Regions from separate parts of the Kitasatospora sp. NPDC090091 genome, predicted to be linked through region 2. Evidence: riboswitches for the same ligand, from Rfam matches in the RefSeq annotation. Region 2 holds a riboswitch; each other region holds the start of a gene.
The links. A riboswitch is a leader RNA that binds a small molecule or an ion and turns the genes downstream of it on or off. The one in region 2 is predicted to bind cobalamin.
Positions count from the first base shown of each region.

Region 1: linked by a shared signal. The riboswitch ahead of ACIPSC_RS10965 (ribonucleoside-diphosphate reductase subunit alpha) and the one ahead of ACIPSC_RS07155 (CoA-acylating methylmalonate-semialdehyde dehydrogenase) in region 2 are both predicted to bind cobalamin.
Region 3: linked by a shared signal. The riboswitch ahead of ACIPSC_RS19625 (cobalamin biosynthesis protein) and the one ahead of ACIPSC_RS07155 (CoA-acylating methylmalonate-semialdehyde dehydrogenase) in region 2 are both predicted to bind cobalamin.
Region 4: linked by a shared signal. The riboswitch ahead of ACIPSC_RS01945 (HoxN/HupN/NixA family nickel/cobalt transporter) and the one ahead of ACIPSC_RS07155 (CoA-acylating methylmalonate-semialdehyde dehydrogenase) in region 2 are both predicted to bind cobalamin.

Region 1 is NZ_JBIVDY010000005.1:247,642-253,300, forward strand. It holds gene ACIPSC_RS10955 (glycoside hydrolase family 26 protein) at 1-749, shown strand, start outside; gene ACIPSC_RS10960 (glycosyltransferase family 39 protein) at 746-2,731, shown strand; cobalamin riboswitch at 2,795-2,935, shown strand; gene ACIPSC_RS10965 (ribonucleoside-diphosphate reductase subunit alpha) at 3,136-5,544, shown strand; gene ACIPSC_RS10970 (ribonucleotide-diphosphate reductase subunit beta) at 5,565-5,659, shown strand, end outside.
Region 2 is NZ_JBIVDY010000003.1:360,793-366,451, reverse strand. It holds gene ACIPSC_RS07165 (DUF1295 domain-containing protein) at 1-495, shown strand, start outside; gene ACIPSC_RS07160 (cryptochrome/photolyase family protein) at 492-1,805, shown strand; cobalamin riboswitch at 1,954-2,146, shown strand; gene ACIPSC_RS07155 (CoA-acylating methylmalonate-semialdehyde dehydrogenase) at 2,358-3,857, shown strand; gene ACIPSC_RS07150 (acyl-CoA dehydrogenase family protein) at 3,854-5,002, shown strand; gene ACIPSC_RS07145 (enoyl-CoA hydratase/isomerase family protein) at 5,002-5,659, shown strand, end outside.
Region 3 is NZ_JBIVDY010000010.1:237,773-243,431, forward strand. It holds gene ACIPSC_RS19615 (putative cobaltochelatase) at 1-1,943, opposite strand, end outside; gene ACIPSC_RS19620 (cobyric acid synthase) at 1,936-3,453, opposite strand; gene ACIPSC_RS19625 (cobalamin biosynthesis protein) at 3,450-4,415, opposite strand; cobalamin riboswitch at 4,511-4,673, opposite strand; gene ACIPSC_RS19630 (XRE family transcriptional regulator) at 4,934-5,647, shown strand.
Region 4 is NZ_JBIVDY010000001.1:432,973-438,631, reverse strand. It holds gene ACIPSC_RS01955 (hypothetical protein) at 1-1,327, opposite strand, end outside; gene ACIPSC_RS01950 (ArsR/SmtB family transcription factor) at 1,379-1,762, opposite strand; cobalamin riboswitch at 1,845-2,038, shown strand; gene ACIPSC_RS01945 (HoxN/HupN/NixA family nickel/cobalt transporter) at 2,071-3,240, shown strand; gene rpmG (50S ribosomal protein L33) at 3,347-3,511, opposite strand; gene ACIPSC_RS01935 (aminopeptidase P family protein) at 3,803-4,909, shown strand; gene efp (elongation factor P) at 4,994-5,557, shown strand; gene nusB (transcription antitermination factor NusB) at 5,562-5,659, shown strand, end outside.

The DNA of each region.
Region 1 (5,659 bases), on a different contig from region 2:
TCGGCAAGCAGCCGAACGTCGTGGAGTACTACGCGAGCTGGGGCGACGGCTTCGACACCGCCGGCGTCCGACGGATCTACGAGGCCGGGGCGCTGCCGTTCATGGCCTGGGAGCCGCACTCCCCCTCGATGGCGGCGATCGCGGCCGGCGAGACCGACGACTACGTCAGGGGCGTGGCCAAGGCGGCCGCCAAGCTCAACCTGCCCATCGCCATCAGCATCGCGCACGAGATGAACGGCGACTGGTACCCGTGGGGCCGGCAGGCCGCAAGCGCCGCCGACTTCGTCGGCGCCTGGCGCCGGATCCACGACATCTTCGACCGGGCCGGCGCGACCAACGTGATCTGGGTCTGGAGCCCGAACATCACCGTCCCGGCGCCCAACACCCGGCTCGCGCCGTACTACCCCGGAGACACCTACGTGGACTGGGCCGGCATGACCGGCTACTTCACCCTCACCGGCCCGAAGACCTTCGACACGCTCTACGGCGCGACCATGGCGGAGATCCGCGCCTTCTGCAAGAAGCCGTTCTTCATCAGCGAGACGGCCTCCCAGCAGGGGAAGCGCCAGCGCGCCGACATCGACCAGCTCTTCACCGGGATCGAGACGCACGACGACATCGTCGGGTTCGTCTGGTTCAACATGGTGAAACGGGCGGACTGGCGCATCGAGACCTCCCCGCCGTCGCTCGCGGACTACAAGCAGCGCGTGTCCGACCCTCGCTACGGCTTCGACATCCGGAACCCATGATGCCCTCAGAGACCGACTCCCCCTGGTTCACCCCGCACACCCCGGCCCGGACGGCGAAGACCGAGGACACCGCGCAGGCCGGGAGCGGAGCGCACGGCCCCGGGCACCCGGACGAGCCGGCCGGCTTCCTCGACCCTGCGTACCCGGTGGATCCGGCGTACCCGGCGTACCCGGACGAGCCCGCGTACCCGGACGACAACGCGTACCCGGACGACAGCGCCCACCGGCAGGACGTCGCGTACCCGGAGGAGCAGGCCCACCACGACGGGCCCGCGGACCAGGACGCCACCGCGCACCAGGACGCCACCGCGCTCCACGACGGCACCGCCCACCACGACGGGCCCGCGCACCACGACGGCACCGCCCACCACGACGGGCCCGCGCACGCCGAGGAGGGCCCGGCGCCCACCGACCCGCGGTTCCACCCGTCCGACGGCCCGCCCGTGGAGCTGGCCCCGTACACCATCCCGGCCGTCCCCGCGACCGGCTGGGACCCGGCGCCCAGCCCCCGGCGGCGCTGGATCGGCCGCGCCCTGCTCTTCGCCGTGCTGGCCGTCCAGGCGGCGCTCTCGCTGCGCCTGCTCGGCGCCGCACACCCCGACGAGGCCATCGCCATGATCGTCGGCCGCCAGGAGCTGGACCACCTGTTCGACGGCACCCCGGTGACGACCGACCTGGTCCACCGCATCCCCGGCGCGCCCTGGCTCTACCCGCCGCTGGCCGGCGCCGCCGCCAACGCGAGCGGGATCTTCGGGGCCCGGCTGGTCAGCCTGGTCCTGGCCCTGGCCACCACCGTCCTGGCCTACTCGCTGACCCGCCGGCTCTTCAACGAGCGCGTGGCCATCTGCGGCGCCGCCGCGTACGCCGTCGTGCAGTCCACCGTGGTGGTCGGCTTCTACGCGGCCCCGGACGCCCTCGCGATCGCCCTGGTCGCGGTCACCGCCTGGATCGTCGTCCGGACCGCCCGCGCCCCGGTGGCCCTGGTGCTGCTGGCCGCGCCGGTGGCGGCCCTGGCGGTCGCCGCGGAGTACGCCGCCGTGGTCGCCCTGCCCACCCTGCTCGCCCTCACCGTGATCTCCGCCTCGGCCCGGAAGGGCCGCGGCCCGGCCGCCCTGCGGGCGCTGCTCCTGGCCGTCGGCACCGTCGGGCTGCTGCTGCCCTTCGGCCTGCTGGACGACATTGCGGCCTGGTCGCCCACGCAGGGCCACGAGGCCCGGTCGGCCGGCTCGGTCCTGCTCTCCGCGGCCCAGTGGAGCGGCCTGTTCACGCTGCTGGCCTGCGCCGGGGCGGCCGCCTACGTGCGGCGCGAGCGGATGTACGAGTCGCCCGAGGACGACGAGATCACGGCCACCCGGCTGCGCCGCGCGGCGCTGAGCACCACCCTGTGCGGAACGGCGCTGCTGATCCCGGTCCTGTACGCCTGTCTGGGCACCCCGGGCGTGATGTTCCGGCACCTCGGGTTCGGCATGCTCTTCGCCGCACCGCTGGCCGGCGTGGGCATCACCCGGCTGGTCGGCGCGCACTTCCGCAACCCCCAGCTGGGCATCCTGGTGTGGGTGGTGCTGCTCGCCCTCGGGCTGGAGCAGGCGTCCCTGCGCTACCAGGACGGTCCCGACTCCGGCCGGCTGCTCAGCGTGCTGCGCCTGCACGCCCAGCCGCACGGCGGCCGCTACCTCACCGAGGTCGAGGGACTGCCCGAGTACTACCTGGGCAGCGTCAGCAAGCCGGACCAGTGGTTCTCGGCCCGCCGGGGCACCGAGTACCAGGACCGGGCCGGCGTGGTGCACCGCGGCGACGACGGCACGGTCACCGCCGTCCGGGACGGCTGGTTCAACCTCGTCGTCCTCGACAGCACCGCGCCGAGCGCCATCAACCGGGCCGTCGCGGACGCTGTCGGGGCCGGCGGGCACTACCGCCTGATCGCTCAGTTCAGCTCCCCGACCGGCGATTCCGGCACGTACAAAGTGTTCCTCCGGTACTGAGAGCCCGGGCGCGCGGCCCGGGCTCGGCGACACGCCCGCCACTACATATGGGGCCGTCATACTCAGCCGCCACTAGATGTATGCTCGTCCCTGCTGTCGACGCAGGGGAACCCGGTGGGAATCCGGGACTGCCCCGCAGCGGTGTGCGGGCGGCTCAAGCCGAGCCCGCGAGTCCGAGTACCTGCCGACGGTGTGCCGGTCGCCCTCCCCGCAGAGGCCTTCAGCACCAGTAGTACTTCCGGGCCTCGCGGGCGGGCCGGGGATGACACCGTCGCGCGACGCCGTTCGGCTGCCGCGCCGTGCTCCCCTGCCCCGAACGGCCCGGTGATTCGATCCACCGCCGCCGATCGCCGCCAGGAGAGAGCGCCTTGACCACCGCTGCCTCAGCCACCCTGCCCGCCCAGGTGTCCAGCTCCGCCACCGCCGACCCGACGGTCTCCGACCCGGGCGGCGCTCTGCTCCGGGTGCTGACCGACCGCAGCGTCGACCTTCCGCAGGTGGACCCCGGCCATGTCGCCGCCGCCGCGCTGCGCGGCCGCCACGCCGGCTCGGACTTCGCCGAGCTGCGCGGGCTGGCCGTGGACGCCGCAGCGTCGATGATCGCCGAGGACCCGCAGTACTCGAAGCTCGCCGCCCGGCTGCTCGCGCTGGAGATCGTCGACGAGGCCGCGACCCAGGGCGTGGTCTCCTTCTCCACCTCGATCGCGGTCGGCCACGCCGAGGGCCTGATCGGCGACACCACCGCCGCCCTCGTCGCCAAGCACGCCGACGTCCTCGACGCGATGATCGACCCGCAGGGTGACGACCGCTTCGAGTACTTCGGCCTGCGCACCGTGCAGTCCCGCTACCTGCTGCGCCACCCGATCACCCGCAAGGTCGTCGAGACCCCGCAGCACTTCCTGCTCCGCGTCGCCTGTGGCCTGGCGGTCGGCGACAACGAGCAGTCGGTGCGCGAGGTGGCCGAGCTGTACCGCCTGATGAGCCGGCTGGAGTACCTGACCTCCTCGCCGACCCTCTTCAACTCGGGCACCCGGCACCCGCAGATGTCGAGCTGCTACCTGCTGGACTCGCCGCTCGACAACCTGGACTCGATCTACTCCCGGTACGCCCAGATCGCCCGTCTCTCCAAGCACGCCGGCGGCATCGGCCTCTCCTACTCGCGGATCCGCTCGCGCGGCAGCCTGATCCGGGGCACCAACGGCAAGTCCAACGGCATCGTCCCGTTCCTGCGCACCCTCGACTCCTCGGTCGCCGCCGTCAACCAGGGCGGCCGCCGCAAGGGCGCGGCCTGCGTCTACCTGGAGACCTGGCACGCGGACATCGAGGAGTTCCTGGAGCTGCGCGACAACACCGGTGAGGAGGCGCGCCGCACCCACAACCTCAACCTGGCGCACTGGATCCCGGACGAGTTCATGCGCCGGGTCAACGCGAACGAGGACTGGTCGCTGTTCTCCCCGGCCGACGTGCCGGAGCTGGTCGACCTCTGGGGCGAGGACTTCGACGAGGCCTACCGCAAGGCCGAGCTGGCCGGCAAGGCCGTCCGCACCATCCCCGCGCAGACCCTCTACGCCCGGATGATGCGCACCCTGGCGCAGACCGGCAACGGCTGGATGACCTTCAAGGACGCCTCCAACCGCGCCGCCAACCAGACCGCGCTGCCCGGCCGCACCGTGCACTCCTCCAACCTCTGCACGGAGATCCTGGAGGTCACGGACGACTCCGAGACCGCCGTCTGCAACCTCGGCTCGGTCAACCTCGGCGCCCACGTGGCCGACGGCGCCACCGCCGCCGACCTGATCGGCGCGATGGACTGGGAGCGGCTGGACGCCACCGTGCGCACCGCCGTGACCTTCCTCGACCGCGTGGTGGACATCAACTTCTACCCGACCGTCGAGGCCGGGACGTCGAACTCCCGCTGGCGGCCGGTCGGCCTGGGCGTGATGGGCCTTCAGGACGTCTTCTTCAAGCTGCGGATCGACTTCGACTCCGCCGAGGCGAAGACCCTCTCCACCCTGATCGCCGAGCGGATCATGCTCACCGCGTACGAGCGCTCCGCCGACCTGGCCGAGCAGCTGGGCCGCCACGAGGCGTACGGCGAGACCCGCGCCGCCCGCGGCGAGCTGCACATCGACCACTTCCCGTCGGCCGCCCCGCAGTGGGCCGACCGCTGGGCCGCGCTGCGCACCCGGATCGCCGGGACCGGGCTGCGCAACTCGCTGCTGCTGGCCATCGCGCCGACCGCCACGATCGCCTCGATCGCCGGTGTGTACGAGTGCATCGAGCCGCAGGTCTCCAACCTGTTCAAGCGCGAGACGCTGTCGGGCGAGTTCCTCCAGGTCAACCCGTACCTGGTGCGCGAGCTCAAGGAGCTGGGCGTCTGGGACCAGCAGACCCGGGACGCGCTGCGTGACGCCAACGGTTCGGTCCAGGAGCTCAACTGGCTGCCGGCCGAGGTCCGTTCGCTGTACCGGACGGCCTGGGAGCTGCCGCAGCGCGCGCTGATCGACCTGGCCGCGGCGCGCATGCCGTACCTCGACCAGAGCCAGTCGCTGAACCTCTTCATGGCCGCGCCGACCATCGGCAAGCTCAGCTCGATGTACGCGTACGCGTGGAAGGTCGGTCTGAAGACCACCTACTACCTGCGCTCGCGCCCGGCGACCCGGATCGCCCAGGCCGCGTCCGGGACCGCCCGCACGGCCGCGCCGCAGCCGGCCAACCCGGTCAGCGTGGGCACCCCGACCATGACCCAGGAGGAGCAGGACGCCATCGCCTGCTCCCTGGAGAACCCCGAGTCCTGCGAGGCCTGCCAGTGAGCACCGACGACGACCGCAAGATGCTGCTCGACCCCGGCTTCGAGCTGACCCTGCGCCCGATGCGCTACCCGTCGTTCTACGACCGGTACCGGGACGCGATCAAGAACACCTGGAC
Region 2 (5,659 bases):
AAGGTCTACCTGCTCCAGGCCGCTCTGGTGTGGTTCGTCTCCCTGCCGGTCCTGGCCGCCCAGTACGTTCCCGACCCGCCCGCCGCGCTCGCCCGGGCGGGCACGGCGCTCTGGGCGGTCGGCCTGTTCTTCGAGGCGGTGGGGGACCGGCAGCTGGCCCGCTTCAAGGCCGACCCGGCCAACCGCGGCCGGATCATGGACCGGGGCCTGTGGCGCTGGACCCGTCACCCCAACTACTTCGGCGACGCCTGCGTCTGGTGGGGCCTGTTCCTGCTCGCCGCCGACACACCCGCCGGCTGGGCGTTCGTCCTCAGCCCGGTCCTCATGACCTGGCTGCTCGCTTTCGGCAGTGGCAAACCGATGCTGGAACGCCGGATGGGCGCGCAACGGCCGGGCTGGGCCGAGTACGCCGCCCGCACCAGCGGCTTCGTGCCCCTGCCACCACGCCGACACCCGAAAACCCCGACCGCACCACCTGCGAGGCCCCACCCGTGACCGTCTCCATCGCCCTGTTCACCCAGGACCTGCGTCTGCACGACAACCCCGTCCTCCACGCCGCGCGCGCCGCCGCCGACCAGGTCGTGCCGCTCTTCGTCCTCGACCCCGCCGTCGAAGCCGCCGGCTTCGCCGCCCCGAACCGTCAGGCGTTCCTCGCCGACTGCCTCTGCGACCTGGACGCCTCGCTGCGCCGCATCGGCTCCAGGCTGACCGTCCGGCACGGTGAACCCGCGGAGCAGACGGCCCGGGTGGCCGCCGAGACGGATGCCGTCTCGGTGCACGTGGCCGCGGGCGTCAGCGCCTTCGCGCACCGGCGCGAGGCACGGCTACGGGCGGTGTTCGGTGATCGCCTGCACGTCCACGACGCCTCGCTCACCGTGGTTCCGGCCGGCGGGATCACCCCGGCCGGCCGCGATCACTACGCCGTCTTCACCCCGTACCACCGCGCCTGGCAGCAGGCACCCCGCCGGACCGTGCTGGCCGCGCCCCGCAGGCTCGACACTCCGGACGGCATCGGCAGTGCGAACCTGGTGGTCGCGGGCCCGTTCTCCCCGGGCCTGCCGCGCGGTGGCGAGACCGTCGCCCTGAAGCGCTGGCGGGCCTGGGACATCGACGGCTACGCCGAGATCCACGACGACCTCGCCGCCGACAGCACCTCCCGGCTCTCCCCGTACCTGCACTTCGGCTGCCTGTCACCCACTTGGCTCGCCACGCACGCCGTGCGGCACGACGGCGCCGGCGCGCAGGCCTTCGTCCGGCAACTCGCCTGGCGCGACTTCCACCACCAGGTCCTCGCCGCCCGCCCCGACGCCGCCCGCCACGACTACCGCACCAGGGGCGACCACTGGCACCACGACGAGCAGGAGGCCGAGGCCTGGCGGCAGGGCCGCACCGGCTACCCGATCATCGACGCCGGGATGCGCCAACTCGCCCACGAGGGCTGGATGCACAACCGGGCCCGCCTGCTGACGGCCGGCTTCCTCACCAAGTCCCTCTACCTGGACTGGCGGATCGGCGCCGCTCACTTCCTGTCCCTGCTCGTCGACGGCGACGTGGCCAACAACCAGCTCAACTGGCAGTGGGTCGCCGGCACCGGCACCGACACCCGCCCCAACCGGATCCTCAACCCACTGCGCCAGGCCGACCGTTACGACCCCAACGGGGACTACGTACGCCGCTGGGTGCCGGAACTCGCCGACCTCCCGGGCCCGGCCGTCCACCGGCCCTGGCTGTTCGACGGCCGGTACCCGGCCCCCGTCGTCGCGCCGGAGGAACTGACCGCCCGGTTCCGGCACGGGCGTTCCTGAGCGCGGCTGCCGTCATGGCCGCCGGCCGTGAGTGCCCTGGGCGGATCGTCCACGTCGGCTCGTCCACGTCGGCCGGGTCGAGGTCGCACCGGCCAGGGTGCCCGACGGGACGCCTTGGCGCGGCGCGTGCGCGAACCCCTGGACTTACTAGGACGTCCAACTATATGGTCGATGACAGGTCCGCGGTGTCAGGGAAGCCGGTGTGAGTCCGGCACGGTCCCGCCACTGTGACCGGGGAGTTCGTCCTCGCAGTTCGACGGCCACTGGCAGCCAGCCGGGAAGGCCTGGGGACGGGCGCTGATCCGGGAGTCAGGATACCGGCCGCGGGTGGTCCGTGTTTTCCACGAGGATGGAGACGACACGCATGACTTCGGGCTGCCTTTCCCGTTCCGCCGCCGCCCCTTGCCCTGCCGTGCCGAGCACCGGGGCGCAACTCCGCCCCTGACGCCACGTCAACCGCCGCTGCCGCCCGGCGCGCACGAGCGTGCGCCCGGACGCCGGCGGTGCCCTCTCCATTCCTCCTCTCCCCATCCACGATGAGAGAAGGAACCGATGGTCCGTGAACTGACCCACTTCGTCGGCGGCAAGCGCACCGCCGGCACGTCCGGCCGGTTCGGCGACGTGTACGACCCCAACACCGGCCGGGTGCAGGCCCGGGTGCCGCTGGCCGACCGGGCCGAGGTCGAGGCGGTGATCGCCGACGCGGCGCAGGCCCAGCCCGAGTGGGCCGCCTGGAACCCGCAGCGGCGGGCCCGGGTGCTGCTGCGCTTCCTGCAACTGGTCGAGCAGGAGCGGGAGGAGCTCGCCCGGCTGCTCTCCGCCGAGCACGGCAAGACCGTCGCCGACGCCCACGGCGACCTCCAGCGGGGCCTGGAGGTCGTGGAGTTCGCCGCCGGGATCCCGCACCTGCTCAAGGGCGAGTTCACCGACAACGCCGGGACGGGCATCGACGTGTACTCGATGCGCCAGCCGCTCGGCGTCGTCGCGGGCATCACGCCGTTCAACTTCCCGGCGATGATCCCGCTCTGGAAGGCCGCGCCCGCGCTGGCCTGCGGCAACGCCTTCGTCCTCAAGCCCTCCGAGCGCGACCCCTCGGTGCCGCTGCGGCTGGCCGAGCTGTTCCTGGAGGCCGGACTGCCGCCGGGCGTCCTCAACGTGGTCAACGGCGGCAAGGAGGCCGTCGACACGCTGCTGGAGGACCCGCGGGTGGAGGCGGTCGGCTTCGTCGGCTCGACCCCGATCGCCCAGTACGTGTACGCGACCGCGGCCGCCCACGGGAAGCGGGCGCAGTGCTTCGGCGGCGCGAAGAACCACATGATCGTCATGCCGGACGCCGACCTCGACCAGGCGGCCGACGCGCTGATCGGCGCCGGGTACGGCTCGGCCGGCGAGCGCTGCATGGCGATCTCGGTCGCCGTCCCGGTGGGGGAGGAGACCGCCGACGCCCTGGTGGCGAAGCTGGTCGAGCGGATCGCCGCCCTGAAGGTCGGCCGCTCGGACGACCCGGCGGCCGACTTCGGCCCGCTGGTCGGCGCCGACGCGCTCGCCCGGGTGCGCGACCACCTCGACATCGGTGTCGCAGAGGGCGCCGAACTCGTCGTCGACGGACGCGACTTCCGGCTGGACGGGCACGAGGGCGGCTACTTCCTCGGCGCCTCGCTGTTCGACCGGGTCACCCCGCAGATGCGGATCCACCGGGAGGAGATCTTCGGCCCGGTGCTCACCGTCGTCCGCGCCGCCGACTACGAGGAGGCGCTGCGCCTGCCCAGCGAGCACGAGTTCGGCAACGGCGTGGCGATCTTCACCCGGGACGGCGACACCGCCCGCGACTTCACCCGCCGGGTCAACACCGGCATGGTCGGCGTGAACGTGCCGATCCCGGTGCCGGTCGCCTACCACACCTTCGGCGGCTGGAAGCGCTCCGCGTTCGGCGACCTCAACCAGCACGGACCGGACGCGATCCGCTTCTACACCCGCACCCGGACCGTCACCTCGCGCTGGCCCTCCGGGGTCAAGGAGGGCGCGAGCTTCACCATTCCGACGATGGGATGAGCGCCGTGCACGACCTCACCGAGGACCAGCGGGCCGTCGCCGGGACCACCCGGGCCTTCGCCGACGAGTACCTGGCGCCGCACGCGGTGGAGTGGGACCGGACCAAGCACTTCCCGGTCGACGTGCTGCGCAAGGCGGCGGACGTCGGCCTGGCCGGCGTATACGTGCGCGAGGACGTCGGAGGCTCCGAACTCTCCCGGGCGGACGGGGTGGTGGCCTTCGAGGCGCTCGCCACCGGCTGCCCGTCGATCGCCGCCTACCTGTCCATCCACAACATGGTCGGCTGGATGGTCGACCGCTACGGCACCGGGACCCAGCGCACCCGCTGGCTGCCGGCGCTCTGCTCGGCCGAACAGTTGGGCAGCTACTGCCTCACCGAGCCCGGCGCCGGCTCCGACGCCGCCGCGCTCACCACCCGGGCCGTGCGCCAGGGGGACCACTGGGTGCTGGACGGCGTCAAGCAGTTCATCTCCGGGGCGGGCACGGCGCAGGTGTACGTGGTGATGGCGCGGACCGGCGGTCCGGGGCCGAAGGGCGTCTCCGCGTTCCTCGTGGACCGTGACGACCGGGGGCTGTCCTTCGGCCCGAACGAGCAGAAGATGGGCTGGAACGCCCAGCCGACCCGCCAGGTGCTGCTGGACGGCGTCCGGCTGCCCGCCGACCGCCTGCTCGGGGCGGAGGGCGAGGGCTTCCGGATCGCCATGGGCGGCCTCAACGGCGGACGGCTCGGTATCGCCGCCTGCTCGCTCGGCGGAGCCCAGAGTGCGCTGGAACGTGCGGTGGCCCACCTCGCCGACCGTGAGGCGTTCGGGGCGCGACTGCTGCACGCCCAGGCGCTGCAATTCCGACTCGCCGACATGGCGACCGAGTTGGAGGCCGCCCGGGCGCTGGTGTGGCGGGCCGCCGCGGCCCTGGACCGGGGGGACCCCCGTGCGCCGCAGCTCTGCGCGATGGCCAAGCGCCACGCCACCGACACCGGCTTCACGGTGGCCAACGACGCCCTCCAACTGCACGGCGGCTACGGCTACCTCGCCGAGTACGGCATCGAGAAGATCGTCCGCGACCTGCGGGTGCACCAGATCCTGGAAGGGACCAACGAGATCATGCGCGTCATCGTCGCCCGCGGCCTGACCGGAGCCGCGTGATGACCGGGAACGACACCGCGGAGGTCATCGTCCAGCGGGAGGGCCGGGCCGGGTTGATCGTCCTCAACCGCCCCGCTGCCCTGAACGCCCTCACCCACGGCATGGTGCAGCGGATCTCGGAGGCCCTGGACGCCTGGGAGCGCGACGACCGGATCGAGACCGTCGTCGTCACCGGGGCCGGCGACCGCGCCTTCTGCGCCGGAGGCGACATCGTCGCCATCCACCGCGCCGCCACCGGCGGCGACCACGGAGCCGTCGAGGAGTTCTGGCGCGACGAGTACCGGCTCAACGCCCGGATCGCCCGCTACTCGAAGCCCTACGTCGCCGTGATGAGCGGCATCGTGATGGGCGGCGGCGTCGGCGTCTCCGCCCACGGCAGCGTCCGGATCGTCACCGAGACCACCCGCGTCGCCATGCCGGAGGCGGGCATCGGCTTCGTCCCCGACGTCGGCGGCACCTACCTGCTCGCCCTCGCGCCGGGCGAGTCGGGCACCCACCTCGCCCTGACCGCGGGCTCCGCCGGTGCCGCGGACGCCCTCCTGTGCGGGCTCGCCGACCACTTCGTGCCCACCGGGCGGCTCCCGGCCCTGCTGGACGACCTGGCCGAACTGCCCGTGCACGACGCCCTCGAACGACACGTCGCGCCCGCGCCGACGG
Region 3 (5,659 bases), on a different contig from region 2:
ACCACGCCGGTCACGCCCTGGGCGGCCAGCAGCCCGGCCGCCCGGTGCGACCGGGCCACCGCGTCCCGGTCGCCGGTGGCCCGGCCGTCGGTCACCACGACCAGCAGCGGCCGCCGGTGCGGGTCGCGCATCCGCTCGACCCGCAGCACCTCGTGCGCCCGCAGCAGCCCGGCCGCCAGCGGGGTCCGGCCGCCGGTGGGCAGCGACTCCAGGCGGGCCGCGCCGACCTCGACGGAGGAGGTGGGGGGCAGGGCCAGCTCGGCGCCCGCCCCGCGGAAGGTGATCATGCCGATCTTGTCGCGGCGCTGGTAGGCGTCCATCAGCAGCGACAGCACCGCGCCCTTGACGGCGGTCATCCGCTGCCGGGCCGCCATCGAGCCCGAAGCGTCCACCACGAACAGCACCAGGTTGGACTCCCGGCCCTGGCGGACCTGCTCGCGGAAGTCGTCCTTGGCCAGCACCAGCGCGCGCGAGGTCCGCCCGCGCGCCACCTGGTGCGGCGCGGCGGCCTGCAGGGTGGCGCTCAGGTGCAGCCGGGCCAGCCGGCCCTGCGGGCGCCGGGCCCGGATGGTGTGGCCGCCGTCGGTCTCGGCAGGGGAGCGGCGGCCCTGGGCGCCCCGCCCGGTGCCGTCCACCTTGAACAGCCTGGTCCGGTACGGCTCGCCGGCCGCCACCGGGGCGGCCTCCCGTCCGGGCGCGGGCGGCTGGACGGGCACCGGCTGCTGCGGGGCCTCCTCGGGCCCCGGCGCAGGTGCGTCGGTGCCGGTCGGGGCGGGCGGGCCGGCCGGTTCGGGGGCGCCGCCCCCGCCGCCGTCCGGACCGCCGTCCGGGCCGTCGCCGTCCGGCTCGGGGCCGTCGTCCCCGGGCCCGCCGTCGGCGGGGCCCTCCGGCCGAGGGTCCTCCGCCGCCGGCTCCTCGGGCTCCTCCGGTCCGGCGTGCTCCGCCAGTGTCCGGTCCAGCTGCTCCTCGTCCAGGCCGGGCGCGTCGAAGGGGTTGCGCCGGCGCCGGTGCGGCAGCGCCAGCTGTGCGGCCTTGCGGACGTCCTCCTCCAGCACCTCGGTGCGCCCCGCCCAGGCGGCCAGCGCGACGGCGGTGCGAGCCATGACGATGTCCGCGCGCAGCCCGTCCACCTCGAACGCGGCGCAGACCGCGGTGATCTGACGCAGCGCCCGGTCGGTCAGCTCGACCTCGGGCAGCAGCTTCCGGGCCGCGGTGATCCGTTCGGCGAGCTCCCGCTCGTCCGGCGCGAACCGCGCGGCGAAGCCCGCCGGGTCGGCGTCGTAGCCGAGCCGGCGGCGGACCACCTCGGCCCGCTCGGCCGGCTCCCGGGTGGCCGCGATCTCCACGGTCAGGCCGAACCGGTCGAGCAGCTGCGGCCGCAGCTCGCCCTCCTCCGGGTTCATCGTGCCGACCAGCAGGAACCGCGCGGCGTGCCGCACCGAGACGCCCTCGCGCTCGACGTAGGAGCGGCCCATCGCGGCGGCGTCCAGCAGCAGGTCCACCACGTGGTCCTGGAGCAGGTTGACCTCGTCGATGTAGAGCACGCCGCGGTGGGCCTGGGCGAGCAGCCCCGGCTCGTACGCCTTGACGCCCTCGGCGAGCGCCCGCTCCAGGTCCAGCGAGCCGACGATCCGGTCCTCGGAGACGCCGACCGGCAGTTCGACCAGCCGGGCCGCGCGCGCCGACGCGGGTGCGCCGTCGTGCGCGCCGTCCGGGCACTGCGGGTCCGGCGCGGCCGGGTCGCAGGCGAAGCGGCAGCCGTCGACGGTGGCGATGGACGGCAGCAGGCCGGCCAGCGCGCGCACCATGGTCGACTTGGCGGTGCCCTTCTCGCCGCGCACCAGCACCCCGCCGACGGCCGGGGAGACGGCGTTGAGCAGCAGCCCGAGCCGCAGGTCGGCCATGCCGACGATCGCGGTGAACGGGTAGCGGACGTCACTCATGATTCTCCAAGGGGGCCCCGGGCGGCAGGAACGGCAGCGCGCCCGCGGCCGGCACCCCGCCCTCGATCAGCTTCCACAGTGCGTCGGTGTCCGCGTGTTCCTCGATCAGGTCGCCCAGCCGGTCGAGCCGGGCCTCGCGGGCGGCGGCGAAGGAGGTGTCCGGGGCTGCGACGAAGTCCCGGCCGGCGGCGGCGGCCACCTCGCCCAGCAGGGCGCGCCGGAAGCCGTCGTTCTCCAGCGCGCCGTGCCAGGTGGTGCCCCAGACCGCGTCCACCCGGCAGCCGTCCAGGAAGGGCGTGCCGCCTTCGACGGTCACCACGCCGTGGTGGATCTCGTACCCCTCGACCCGCTGCCCGTAGGCCTCGCCGACCGGCCGGCCGAGCACCTTCTCGGCGCCGAACCGGACGTGCGTCGGCAGCAGGCCGAGCCCGTCCACCGCGCCGGCCCGGGACTCGACGCCGTCCACGATCTCGCGCGCGAGCATCTGGTAGCCGCCGCAGACGCCGAGCACCGGCTGTCCGGCCGCGGCCCGCGCCCGGAGGGCCGATTCCAGCCCGCGCTCGCGCAGCCAGGCCAGGTCGGCGACGGTGGCCCGGGTGCCGGGCAGCACCACCAGGTCGGCGTCGGCCAGCTCCTCCGGGCGGGTGGCCCAGCGGACCAGCACGCCCGGCTCCTGGGCCAGCGCGTCCACGTCGGTGAAGTTGGAGAGCCGGGGGAAGCGCACCACGGCCACCCGGAGCACGTCCCGGCCCACCGGCCCGCGGCCCTCGGTGCGGTCCACCACGGTGGTGAGGTCGAGCGAGTCCTCGGCGTCCAGCCAGAGCCCGGACAGCATCGGCAGGGTGCCCAGCACCGGACGGCCGGTCAGCTCGCGCAGCATCTCCAGCCCGGGGGCGAGCAGCCGTGCGTCGCCGCGGAACTTGTTGACGAACCAGCCGGCCACGTGGCGCTGGTCCTCCGCGGAGAGCAGCGCCAGCGTCCCGTACATCGCCGCGAACACGCCGCCGCGGTCGATGTCCCCGACCACGACGACCGGCAGCCCGGCGGCGGTGGCCAGGCCCATGTTGGCGATGTCCCGGTCCCGCAGGTTGATCTCGGCCGGCGAGCCGGCGCCCTCGCAGACCACCACGTCGTAGCGGCGGCGCAGGTCGGCCAGGCACTCCAGGGCCCGCTCCAGCAGGACGGGCTTGCGCTCGCGGTAGTCCAGCGCGCCGACCTCGGCGACCGGCCGGCCCAGCAGCACCACCTGGCTGCGGCCGTCCGCGCCGGGCTTGAGCAGCACCGGGTTCATCGCCGCCTCGGGCTCGACCCGGGCCGCCTGCGCCTGCATCGCCTGGGCCCGGCCGATCTCGGCGCCGTCGGCGGTGACGAACGAGTTCAGCGACATGTTCTGCGCCTTGAACGGCGCGACACTGACGCCCTGCCGGGCCAGCCAGCGGCAGATGCCCGCGGTGACCACGCTCTTGCCCGCGTCCGAGGTCGTCCCGGCGACCAGCAGCGCGTTGCTCATGCCCTTCCCCTCCTGCCCAGGACCGCCCGGAGCAGCAGGTGCCCCGCGACCGTCGTACCCAGGGCCAGCGCGCCCACCCGCCGGGAGAGCTGACAGGCCCGTTCGATGTCGTCCACCCCGACCGGCCGCAGCTCCGCACCGAGGACCGGCCGGTGCTCGACCCGGTCGCCGTAATGGAGCGTGCCTCCCAGGCGGACGCCGATGGCGCCGGCGAAGGCCGCCTCGGCCTGGCCCGCGTTGGGGCTGGGGTGCGCGGAGCCGTCCCGGCGCCAGACCCGCCAGGCGGTCCGGGGTTCGGGCGCGGCGGCCACCGTGAGCAGCGCGGTCAGCCGGGCGCCCGGCCAGCCCGCCACGTCGTCCAGCCGGGCCGAGGCCCAGCCGAAGCGGGTGTGCCGCGGCGAGCGGTGGCCGACCATCGCGTCCAGGGTGTTGACGGCGCGGAAGGCGAGCAGCCCGGGCGTGCCCGCGACGGCGCCCCAGACCAGCGCGTTCACCACGGCGTCGGCGGTGTTCTCGGCGACCGACTCGACCACGGCGCGGGCCACCTGCTGCTCGTCCAGCGCGCTCGGGTCGCGCCCGCACAGGTGCGGCAGCCGGGCCCGGGCCGCCGTCAGGTCGCCCGCGGCGAGCGAGCGGCCGATGGTCCGGGCCTCCCGGGTGAGCGAGGTGCCGCCGAGCACCGTCCAGGTGGCGGCGGCGGCCAGCGCGGCCCGCCCGGGCAGGCGCCGGCCCAGCAGGCGCTCGGCGGCCAGCGCGCCGGCCGTGACGGTGCCCACGCAGAGTGCGGTGTAGGCGGCGCCGACGGCGCGGTCGTCGCGCCAGATCCGGCGTTCCAGGCGGCCGGCCGCGCTGCCGAAGAGCGCCACCGGGTGGCCGCGGCGCGGGTCGGCGAACCGGGCGTCGGCGAGGCTGCCGGCGACGGCGCCCAGGGCGAAGGCGGCGGCGCGGGTCAGCGGGCGCACGGCAGGCAGCGGAGGTCTCGGTGGGGCTGGGCAGCCTGCATCGCGTGCGTGTCCTCACTCAGGGTCCGCGCCCTGGATCGACGTACCGGGGGCGAGAGTCTCCTGGCTTCCGGGTCGAACGCACGGCCGCGCCTTCCAGCGGCTTCTGACGGCCTGCCGGTGGGCCGCTCCTGCCCGTCGGCGGGCAAGGAGGGCTTTGTCGGACGTGCTCCCCGGTGACAGTGGCGGGACCGCGCCGGACTCGCACCGGCTTCCTCTGCATGCCTCCGTATTGGCTGAAGGATCCCATCACGCGGCCGAACCGCGAGTCAACCAAGGTCGCGGAGGGGTTGGTCACACGGCCTCACGCCGCCGCACCCCCGTTTTCACCGTTCCCGACCACGTCGCTATCTCCGATCATGACTGCCGCAGGGGCATGACAGGCTGTGGGATCGTCCATCCGCCTGGAGGTACCTCCAGGCCCGCTTCGTGCGTTCGGCGGCTGGGGCGCCGATGGACCAAACCCCTACGGTCGGCGCATGCGACGCAGACAGCCACCCGCCCTGCCGCCGGTGCCCTTCTCCCCGGCGGCCGCCCGTGCGCACCGCGCCGGCCTCGGCCTGACCCCCGAGCAGGTCGCCGAGGGAATGGCCGCGCACGGGATCCGGCTGCTGCCCGCCCATGTGCTCGGCTGGGAGAGCGGCGGGCTGCGCCCGACCGAGGAGGAGTTCATCGCCCTCGCCCGGGCGCTCTGGTGCCCGCCCGCCCAGCTGATGGGCGCCCACCCGGCCCGGCTGCGGGACTTCCGGGTGGCCCGGGAGCTCAACCAGGAGGCCGCGGCCCGCCGGATCGGCGTCCCGCTGCGGCACTACCAGCAGGCCGAGGCGGCCGACCGCTGGGACGGCGACGAGGCGCAGACCCACGCGCTCGCCCAGGTGCTCGGGCTGCGGCTGCGCGAGCTGGTCGCGGTGACGGGCCGTCGGGAGGAGCTGGACCAGCGGCTGAAGCAGTGCGTGGACGGGCGCTGGCAGGCGCACGTCCGTGCGATCGGCCGGATCGTGCCGGTGCACGAGGAGGACCTCGCCGCCGTGCTGACGGCGCTGCAGAGCGAGTACCAGGTCTCCTCGCACTGGGGCGCCGGCAGCTGGGGCTCGCCGGCCCCGGCGGCCGGGCCCGCCGTCACCCGGGACCGGCCGGCCGGCGAGCGGTTCTGGGAGCTGCTCGCGCGGCGGCAGCCCGACATCCCGGTGTGACGGCCGGGCCCT
Region 4 (5,659 bases), on a different contig from region 2:
CCTCGGCACTGACCGAGAGGAATCCGCGGGCCGGGTCGGGGTCCGGGCCGACGGGGTATCGGCGCAGCCGCACCTCGGTTCCGGTGACGTGGCCGGTGACGCGGTAGGCGGTGGGTGCCGGCGCGGGCGATGGGACGGGGGCGGGATAGGGCGTCAGGCAGGGTTCGCCCTCTGGTTCGTCGATTCCCGGCAGGTAGGAGTGGAGGACGCCGCGCAGCACCGCCGCGGACCGGCCGCGCCGGCCCAGCGAAAGGTCGGTGACGGCGCGCAGCGCGGCCGGGTCGTGGTCGGCGATCGCGGCTTCGATCTGGGCGAGCAGGTCGCCGGCCGGGTCGAGCGCGGGCGCCGCCCGGCCGAAGGCGTGGGTGGGGGAGTGCGGGTCGAGTTCGGCGGCTCCGGTGGCGGCCAGCAGGGTGGGGCGCTCCAGGGCGGCGCCGTAGAAGGAGACCGAGCCGTGGTCGCCGATCAGGCAGTCCGCGGCGACCAGCGCGGCCTGCCAGCCCTGGTGGGGCGGTAGCAGCCGCAGGCCGGACCGGGCGGCGGCGTCGAACAGGTTCTGAGGGTCGTGCCGGGCCCAGATGTTGGGGTGCAGGACCGCGGCCACGGTGTACTCGTCCGCGGGGAGCCGGCCCACGAGCCGCAGCGGGAGATCGAGGTCCCGGCCGGCCAGGGAGTGTGCGCTCCAGGTGGAGCTGACGACGACGAGGCGTCGGCCGTCGACCGCGCCGAGGGCGGCGCGGTAGGCGTCCCGGGAACCGGCGCTCACCAGCATCCGGTCGTAGGAGAGGTCGCCGACCTCGCGGGCGCGCGGCAGCGCCTCGGGGCAGGAGCGCTCCAGACGGTGGAACTGCTCCCGGTGGGAGAGCCCGACCACGGCGGGGAACACCCGCCCCCGGTGCGTGAGTTCGTTGCGGGACAGGCCCGCGGCGCTGATGGTGTCCCCGGTGGACTCCGGGACCAGCCGGTTGTACCCGGCGCCGTGCGGCAGGACGACGAGCGGGGCGTGCAGTCGGTGCATGGAGGAGTGGACGGCGCAGGCGACCGCCAGGTCGAACCGGTACCGGGTGGCTTCCTGCCAGGTCAGGATGGTGAAGCCGGGGAGACCGCGGAGGTGGTCGTCGAGACCGGCGGCGAAGGCCGAGCCGGGGTTGACGGTGAGGTAGAACCTGATGCCGTGCCGACCGCGCAGCAGGCTCAGTACTTCCAGGACCCGGGTGGCGGAGGTGAGGGTGCGGGAGACCGCCAGGACGCGTGCCCTGACCGGCCAGGTGTCCCAGCGGTCGTCGGCGGGCCACGGACGGGGACGGCGCCCGGCGCGGATCAGCACGCGAAGATCGTACGCATCCGGGCCCGGGTCGGCAGGGTGTTCGAGGAACTCTCAGCCCGCTGCGGTGGCGGTGGGGGATGGGTGGGCGGCGGCGCAGGTGTTGAGGAGGGGGCGCAGGGCGTCGTCCACGAGCCGGTAGCGCACGACACGTCCGTCCTTGTCGCCGGTGACGACGCCGGCCGTCCTCAGGAGCCGCAGCGCCTGGGAGACGGCGGGGTCGCGCATGCCGGTGGCAACCGCGAGGTCGGTGACGGCGAGCGGGCCGGCGCGGTGGAGGGCGAGCAGCAGGGCGAGCCGTCCGGGGTCGGCGAGCAGCGAGAACCGCTCGGCCAAGGACCGGACGTGCCCGGTGTCGCCGATCGCGGCGATCGCCTCGCAGACCCGGTGTCCGTCGATGGTGCGGTGGCCCGCGCGGTCGGCCGGTACGAGATGCATTCGGACATTCTTGCAGCCCGGGCCCTGTGATCCTTGACACCTGCGCAGGTGCGCAGCCTTGCAAGGGTGTGCACGGGCCGCCTACGGTGTTGCCCGCCGTGGTGTTCGGGAAGACCGGTGACGGACCCTCAGGGTCCGGAGTCCGGAGCGGCCCTCGCCACTGTGATCGGGGGGAATCGTCCGTACCCATGACGCCACTGGGCGCCTCGCGCGCCTGGGAAGGCGGGTACGGAAGCCCCGTCAGCCAGGAGACCGGCCACGGCATCTCACGAACGTCATTCCACGAGGTGCTGGAGCGTGATCCCAGGATGACCCTGCCCGAAACCGCCGCTGCCCCGGCGGCACCGTCCGCCCTGCCGACCTTCCGGTGGCGCCGCGAGGACACCGTCCGTACGGCCGGGCTGATGGGGGTGATCCTGGCCATGCACGTGGTGGCGTTCGGAACGCTCATCTTCCTGGTCGCCCCCGAGAAGTACGAGGTCGGCACCCAGGTCTTCGGGGTGGGCCTCGGCATCACCGCCTACACCCTCGGCATGCGGCACGCCTTCGACGCCGACCACATCGCGGTCATCGACAACACCACCCGCAAGCTGATGGCGGACGGCAAGCGGCCGGTCTCGGTCGGCTTCTGGTTCGCCCTCGGCCACTCCTCGATGGTGGTCCTGATGGCCGCCATGGTGGCGGGCGGCGCGCAGCTGGCCGACACGCTGATGGACGACGAGTCCACCACCCACCAGTGGCTGGGGATGGTCGGCACCTCCGCCTCCGGCGTCTTCCTCTACCTCATCGGCGCGCTCAACCTGGCGGCGCTGTTCGGCATCCTCAAGGTGTTCCGCTCGATGCGGGCCGGGCGGTTCGACGAGGCGGAGCTGGAGGAGCACCTCAACTCGCGCGGCTTCCTGGCCCGCATCCTGAACCGGGCGACCCGCTCGATCACCCGGCCGGGCCAGATGTTCCCGGTCGGCATGGTGCTCGGGCTCGGCTTCGACACCGCGACCGAGGTGACCCTGATGGTGATGGCCGGCTCGGGTGCGGCCTCCGGGCTGCCCTGGTACGCGATCGTCTGCCTGCCGCTGCTCTTCGCGGCGGGGATGAGCCTGTTCGACACCCTGGACGGGACGTTCATGAACTTCGCGTACCAGTGGGCGTTCTCCAACCCGGTGCGCAAGGTGTACTACAACCTGACCATCACGGGCCTGTCGATCGCGGTCGCCTTCATCATCGGCACCATCGAGCTGGTCGGGGTGCTGCACGAGAAGCTGGACCTGACCGACCCGGTGAGCGGCTGGATCGCGGACATCTCGCTGGACAACGTCGGCTACGCGATCGTCGGGCTGTTCGTGGTGGTCTGGGCGGCGGCGATCGGGTACTGGCGGATCGCCGGGGTCGAGCAGAAGTGGAGCCCGCAGCCGGTGAGGCCGGGCGCCGGGCCGGCCGAGGGTGAGGACGCGCCCACCGCGCCGGAGGCGGCGCGGTAGGCGGCGGGCGCCGATCAAGCCGCTGAACGAGCCGAACGAGCCGGACGAGCCGAACACCACGACGGAGCCATCCCGGGGGCCGGGGTGGCTCCGTCGCGTTCAGGGGTCAGCGCTCCTCGCGGAAGTCGACGTGCTGCCGCACGACCGGGTCGTACTTGCGCAGCACCAGCCGGTCCGGGTCGTTGCGGCGGCTCTTGCGGGCCACGTAGGTGTAGCCGGTCCCGGCCGTGGACCTGAGCTTGATGATCGGGCGCAGTTCGCTGCGGGCCATGGGTGGTCCTCCTGGGGTCGGCCGGCTCGGCGGGTCGCCGCTCCGGGGTGGCGGTCCCGGTGGCAGCCGGAGGCCGCACACCGAAATGGAAGTCGTTTTCGCGCATCGCATCACAACGCGCGTCCCACCCCGCCCATTCCCGGGGGAGCCGGGTGGGGACGAGGTGGGGTCGCGGAGGGAGCGCCGTGGGCGCACGTGCCCGGCGCGCGCCGGTGGGGGAGCGCCGCGCGCCGGGCCCCGGGTGGGGGCGCTCGGCGGGCGGATCGGGGTGGGTCTCCGTAGGCTCGACCCATGTCTGATGCGTACGCGGGCCGGCGGGAGCGGCTGAGGGAGCACTGCAGTGCGACCGGGGCCGACGCGGCGCTGATCACCCGCGCGGCGAACGTGCGGTACCTGACCGGGTGCCCCCCGTGCGGTGCGACGCTGCTGCTCACCCGGGAGCGGGCGCTGCTGGCGCTGCCGGACGACCTGCCGCCGGACGACACCGGCGAGCACCTGATCGTGGAGGACGTGACCCGGGTGCCGGTGGCGGCCGGGGCGGACACCGCGCTGGCGGCCGCCGCCGCGGCGGCGAAGCTGCGGGTGACGGACCTCGCGGTGGAGGAGCACGACCTGACCGTCAGCCGGCACCGCGCGGTGGCCGGCCTGGCCGAGGGGGTGCGGCTGGCCGACCTCGCCCAGGCGGTCGAGCGGCTGCGGGTGGTCAAGGACGAGCACGAGATCGCCGACCTGCGGATCGCGGCCGAGATCGCCGACCAGGCGCTCGGTGAACTGCTGGAGTCGATCCTGGTCGGCCGCACCGAGCGGCACCTGGCGATGGAGCTGGAGCGCCGGATGATCGACCACGGCGCGGACCGGGCGGCCTTCCCGGTGTCGGTCGGCACCGGCAGCCACTCCGGGCAGCAGGCCCACCAGCCCACCGACCGGCGGGTGGAGGAGGGCGACTTCCTGACCGTGGTGCTGGGCGCGCAGTACCGCGGGTACGGCGTCTCCACCGCCCGGACCTTCGTGATCGGCGCCGCCCCCGCGCCCTGGCAGGTGGAGCTGCACCGGCTGGTGTTCCGCGCCCAGCGGGCCGGCCGGGAGGCGCTCGGGCCGGGCGTCGAGCAGTACGTACCCGACCAGGCCGCACGGGAGATCCTGCAGGCCGCCGGGCACACCGAGAGCTCGCCGCACCCCGTCGGCCACGGCATCGGGCTGGAGATCCGGGAGGCGCCGCGCCTCGGCCCCTCGGACATGGGTAAACTGGACAGCCGCGTACCGGTCACCGTCGGCCCGGGGGTCCATCTCCCAGGCAGGGGCGGCGTCCGGATCGAGGACACGCTCGTCGTCCGCCCCCTCGAAGAGGGCGGGCCCGAGCTGCTCACCATCACCACCAAGGAGCTCCTCGCCCTGTGACCCGCGGCCGCCCGGGAGGCTGCCGCAGGCGGCAGGACGCACCCCTTGGTTCCTTGACAGCTATATCCAGGAGTAAGTGCGCCCGTGGCTTCCACGAACGATCTCAAGAACGGCATGGTCCTCAAGCTGGAGGGCGGCAAGCTCTGGTCCGTCGTCGAGTTCCAGCACGTGAAGCCCGGCAAGGGCCCGGCCTTCGTGCGTACCAAGCTCAAGGAGGTCCTGACCGGCAAGGTCGTCGACAAGACCTTCAACGCGGGCACCAAGGTCGAGACCGCCAACGTCGACAAGCGCGGCATGCAGTTCTCGTACAAGGACGGCGAGAACTTCGTGTTCATGGACATGGACACCTACGACCAGCTGACCATCGAGCCGGCCGTCGTCGGCGACGCGGCCAAGTACCTCCTGGAGGGCTTCGAGGCCCTGGTCGCCACCAACGAGGGCGCGGTCCTCTACATCGAGCTCCCGGCCGCGGTCGAGCTGGTCATCGCCGAGACCGAGCCGGGCGTCCAGGGCGACCGCTCTACCGGTGGCACCAAGCCGGCCACCCTGGAGACCGGTGCCGAGATCCAGGTGCCGCTCTTCATCACCACCGGTGAGAAGGTCAAGGTCGACACCCGCGACGGCAGCTACCTCGGCCGGGTGAAGTAAGTCAGTGTCGGCCGCACGCAGCAAGGCCCGTACCCGGGCCTTCCAGATCCTCTTCGAGGCCGACCACCGCAACGTGGACCCGCTGACGGTGCTCGCCGACTG